DNA from 2 places in the Glutamicibacter sp. 0426 genome. Region 2 is predicted to be linked to the other one. Evidence: predicted binding sites of a transcription regulator. Region 2 holds the regulator's gene; the other holds the start of a gene.

Region 1 (2,459 bases), on a different contig from region 2:
TGCCTTCTTCAACAGCAGCCTTGGCGTTGCGCACGGCATCTTCGATGCGGTGCTTGCGCTCCTTGAGCTCCACCTCGGTAGCAGCGCCGGCCTTCAGCACAGCGACACCGCCGGAGAGCTTTGCGTGGCGCTCCTGCAGCTTCTCGCGGTCGTAGTCCGAGTCGGTGTTCTTGATCTCGGCTGCGATCTGCGCCTTGCGGCCCTCGATGGCGTCGGCTTCGCCGCCGCCTTCAACGATGGTGGTCTCGTCCTTGGTGATGACGACCTTGCGAGCGGTACCCAGGACCTCCAGGCCGACGTTGTCCAGCGACAGGCCGATTTCCTCGGAAACAACCTGGCCGCCGGTGAGGATGGCGATGTCGGTCAGCATGGCCTTGCGGCGGTCGCCGAAGCCCGGAGCCTTGACGGCAACGGACTTGAACAGGCCACGGATCTTGTTCAGGATCAGGGTGGCCAGGGCTTCGCCCTCGACGTCTTCGGCGATGATCAGCAGCGACTTGTTCGACTGCATGACCTTCTCCAGCAAGGTCACCATGTCCTTGACCGAGGAGATCTTCGAGTTCACGATGAGGATGTATGGGTCCTCGAGAACGGTTTCCTGGCGCTCTGCGTCGGTGACGAAGTAAGCGGAGATGTAGCCCTTGTCGAAGCGCATGCCCTCTGCCAGCTCCAGCTCCAGGCCGAAGGTGTTGGACTCTTCAACGGTGATGACGCCCTGCTCGCCAACCTTGTCCAGAGCCTCGGCGATCAGGCCGCCGATCTCGGTGTCGCCTGCGGAGATCGAAGCGGTAGCAGCGATCTGCTCCTTGGACTCGATCTTCTTCGCAGCGGCGAACAGTTCAGCGGTGACGGCTTCTACAGCCTTGTCGATGCCGCGGCGCAGCGCGATCGGGTCGGCACCTGCGGCAACGTTGCGCAGGCCCTCCTTGACCAGTGCCTGTGCGAGCACGGTTGCGGTGGTGGTACCGTCGCCAGCGACGTCGTCAGTCTTCTTGGCAACTTCCTTGACCAGCTCTGCGCCGATCTTCTCGTAAGGCTCTTCGAGGTCGATTTCCTTAGCGATGGACACGCCGTCGTTGGTGATAGTAGGAGCGCCCCACTTCTTCTCCAGAACAACGTTGCGGCCGCGTGGGCCCAGGGTGACCTTCACGGCGTCAGCAAGGGTGTTCAGGCCGCGCTCTAGTCCGCGGCGTGCTTCCTCGTCAAATGCAATCATCTTAGCCATTGTGGCGTACGGTCCTTTCGGGACGATTTTGCGAAAATGCAACCGACAGACAGCGCCCGCGACGGACGAGTGGACCGGTGCGGCATCGGGCCAGCAACCGTTTCAGCTCTCGCTATCTGAGGTATTTTCCACGCTCCACGCGCCGCATCCGCCATCCAGCGCTTTGGACGTCCTGGTGAACGCAAAAGCCGACCGGCGTTAGCAGTCGCAACGCATGAGTGCTAATACAAATATTGGCACTCTCGCATGGCGAGTGCAAGCCGATCGGCTCTGAGCGTATGGAATTATGAACGAATTATTCGTTGAGCCCCAGGGTGTCGTCTGATCCCAAAACGACGGTGACCCGGTTCGGAATGTTGCTGGTCTGCAGGACTTCGTCGATATTCAGGACTTCTGCGGCTTTTTCAGCGGTGGTCCGGTAAGCCTCGGACATGTAGTAGACCGCGGACACCTCGGCCGGCTTGGTCCAGTTGTCGGCGACGACGCTGGTGAACCCTGCTTCGGTCATGGCTTCCTCGCCCGCGTTGGCCAGGCCGGCGACGCTGGCCGCGTTGTAGACGCCAATCAGCTGGCCATAGAGGACGTCCTCGTCATCGATGGTGCTTGATGGCGATTCGGATTCGCTCGGTGCTGCTTCCTCGGAGGACTCGGCCGTCTTTTCCTGGGATTGCGAGGTTTCGCTTTCAGCCGAAGTCGCAAGGGTCTCCTTGAGCTGCGGACCGAAGATGAAGGACAAGGCACCGATCACCAGCACGAGCACTGCGGTCAGCACTACCCAGCGCAATTTCCCACCGGTTGACTTTGACGCGGCGGACTGCGCCCATCCGTGGGCGTGGTGCGAACCCACACGGGTGCTGAATTCCGGAACGCGATCAAATTCGTCACGCGGGTAGTTGGTCATTCTCGTCCTTGCTCGAGGTCTGGTTGGTCACGGCAGGCAGGGTTATCGTCCCGTGCCGACCTTACCGCCCACGCGACGTTTTGTAGAACGTGCTCTGCGCAGGCGCTTGACCAACATCGGGTCGTAGGCCAGTGCCGCGTCGGTTTCAATCAGCTGGTTCAGCAGCTGGTAGTAATTCGTCGGCGACATCGAAAACTGCTTGGTAATGGCTTGTTCCTTGGCCCCGGCATACTTCCACCACAACTTTTCCAGGTTGAGGATCTGTTGCGAACGCTCGTCCAATTCCGAATCCGGGTTCATCACGAAATCCGCCAGCAATCCATTCTCAGCCAT
Region 2 (2,459 bases):
CCGTAATGCTGCACCGTGGACAGCAGCCGTTGCCATCCGATGCCGATATCCTCTGCCGTAGCGTGCGGCCAGCCAAAGGCCTTGAGCACTCCGGTTTTCCAGTCGACCCCCTTGGGGATGACCGGCCACGCCTTGATGCCCAGGGTCGCAGGCTTGATCGCCTGCCACACGTCAACGTAGGGGTGGCCGAGGATCAGCACGTTATCGGCGGCACCGGGAACCTGCATCGCCTCGGCGACAATACGCGATTCCTTGCTGCCAGCGACCAAGTGGTCGACCAGGATTCCCAGACGACGCTGCGGCGACGGGGCGAAGTCGCGGATGGCTCCGGCCAGATCGTCAACGCCATGCAGCGGTTCGACGACAATGCCTTCGACACGCAAGTCGTGTCCCCAGACTTTTTCCACCAGCTCGGCATCGTGCTTGCCTTCAACCCAGATGCGGCTGGCCCTGGCCTCCCGGGCCTTCAGCCCCGCTACGGCACGCGAACCCGAAGCGGAAACCAGGTTCTTCGGCGCCGCGGCCTTGGCGACGGGCTCGACAATTTCCACCGGTTCGCCTTCGAGGAGGAACCCGAAGCCGGCTTGGAAGGAACGGCTCTTGCCGTGGCGGTCTTCGAGCATGATCACGCGCATGCCGCCGGACTTTTCGGTACGGATGACTTCTCCCACCCAACCTGAGGTGGCATCTTCCAGGATCATGCCACGTTCCACGGGGACCTGGCGGAGTTTTCGAGGTGCCGGTGCACTGAGATCTCGTGGTCCCCAGGAGTAATTAGCCACGTACTGCCTTTCGCTGTGATCGAATACGCTCGAAATCCAATGCTAGCAACAGCTGAACGTATTAGACTTGGCACTTGAGAGGTTAGAGTGCCAAAGCCGGGCACAGGGAATCCAAGGAGGTGCTGTCATGTCGGAGCCACGACGCTTGGACGTTTTGCGTGCCATCGTGGAGGACTACGTCCAATCCCGTGAGCCGGTGGGTTCCAAAGCGCTCCTCGACCGCCACAACCTCGGCGTCAGCGCCGCGACGATCCGCAATGACATGGCTTTGCTGGAAGAGGAGGGGCTGATTGCCGCTCCGCATACTTCCTCCGGACGCATCCCCACCGAAAAGGGCTACCGCCGCTTCGTGGACGAGATCGGCGAACTGAAGCCGCTGTCGCGGGCCGAACGCGACGCCATCAACAAGATCCTGGATAATTCCACGGACCTCGACGAGATGCTCAAGAGCACCGTGCGCCTGCTGGCACGATTGACCAACCAGGTGGCGATGATCCAGGTGCCGCACTATGACACCGCGTCATTGAAGAACCTCGAACTGGTGGGCTTGGGCCCAACCCAGGTGCTGATGGTGATGATCGCCTCCAACGGCACGGTGGACCAGCGGATGATGCCGGTCAAGCGTTCCTACAGCGATGACGAGCTGGGCGAGCTGAAGTCGTGGCTGCTCAATAATTTCGGGGGAGTGCAGCTGGCGGAGCTGGCCGGCCGGCTCGGCCGCATGGAGCTCAGCCCGGCACAGCAGGCCGACCCGTTGGTGGAGCATGTGATCGGCGCGCTGGAAGAAATGGCCCAAGCAGCCAATGCCCAGCGCATCATCATGGCCGGCACCGCCAACCTCGCCCGCGTGGAGGGGGACTTCCCGCTGAGCATCACCCCGGTGCTCGAGGCGCTAGAAGAGCAGGTGGTGCTGCTCAAGCTCTTCTCCGAGCTGGAAGCCGATTCTCGCGGGGTGGCCGTGGCGATCGGCACCGAGCACCACTATGGCCAGCTCTCGGATGCAGCAGTGGTCGCGACGACCTATGGCGCCGATGTGCGCAACAAGCTCGGGGTCCTGGGCCCCACCCGGATGAACTATCCGACCTCCATGGCCTCGGTTCGTGCGGTGGCACGGTACCTGTCGAAGATTTTGGCTAGCTAGCCTCGCTGGGCGCCAGCCCGGCACGAATGAAGTTTAAGAGTCTTAGGAAAGGACACGGCGAATAACGTGAGCTCGCATTACGAGACCCTGGGTGTAGCCAAGGACGCGACCCCGCAGGAAATCAAGAGTGCCTACCGGAAGCTGGCACGTAAGCTGCACCCGGATGTGAACCCGAGCGATGAAGCTGCAGAGCAGTTCAAGCTGGTCACCCGCGCCTACGAAGTCCTTTCCGACCAGACCAAGCGCGCCAACTACGACGCCACCGGCGATGAGAACGGCAACGGCCACCCGGGCTTCGGCGGCGGCGGCCAGGGCTTTGGCGGCTTCGGCGACATCTTCGAGCAGTTCTTCGGGGGCGGCCAGGCCCAGGGCCCGGCATCGCGCACCCAGCCGGGCCGCGACGCGCTGATCACCATCACCATCGACCTGGAGGACGCGGTCAAGGGCACCGTGTACCCGCTGGAGATGGAAACCGCCGTCACCTGCAAGACTTGCAACGGCTCGTGCACCCGCGAGGGCACCAGCCCGGTCACCTG

The links. The regulator HrcA, encoded in region 2, represses chaperone genes, less so after heat shock. The targets are predictions, from matches to a motif close to TTNGCACTCGNNNNNNNCGAGTGCNAA.
Region 1: a site for HrcA is predicted at 1,424-1,450, ahead of groL (chaperonin GroEL). Genes of this name have one in related genera too.

The regions. Positions count from the first base shown of each region.
Region 1 covers NZ_MPBI01000002.1:15,791-18,249, reverse strand. The annotation lists gene groL (chaperonin GroEL) at 1-1,225, opposite strand, end outside; gene BKX98_RS05620 (LytR C-terminal domain-containing protein) at 1,521-2,126, opposite strand; gene BKX98_RS05615 (DUF3263 domain-containing protein) at 2,169-2,459, opposite strand.
Region 2 covers NZ_MPBI01000001.1:874,373-876,831, forward strand. The annotation lists gene BKX98_RS04145 (DUF3097 domain-containing protein) at 1-782, opposite strand, end outside; gene hrcA (heat-inducible transcriptional repressor HrcA) at 910-1,923, shown strand; gene dnaJ (molecular chaperone DnaJ) at 1,990-2,459, shown strand, end outside.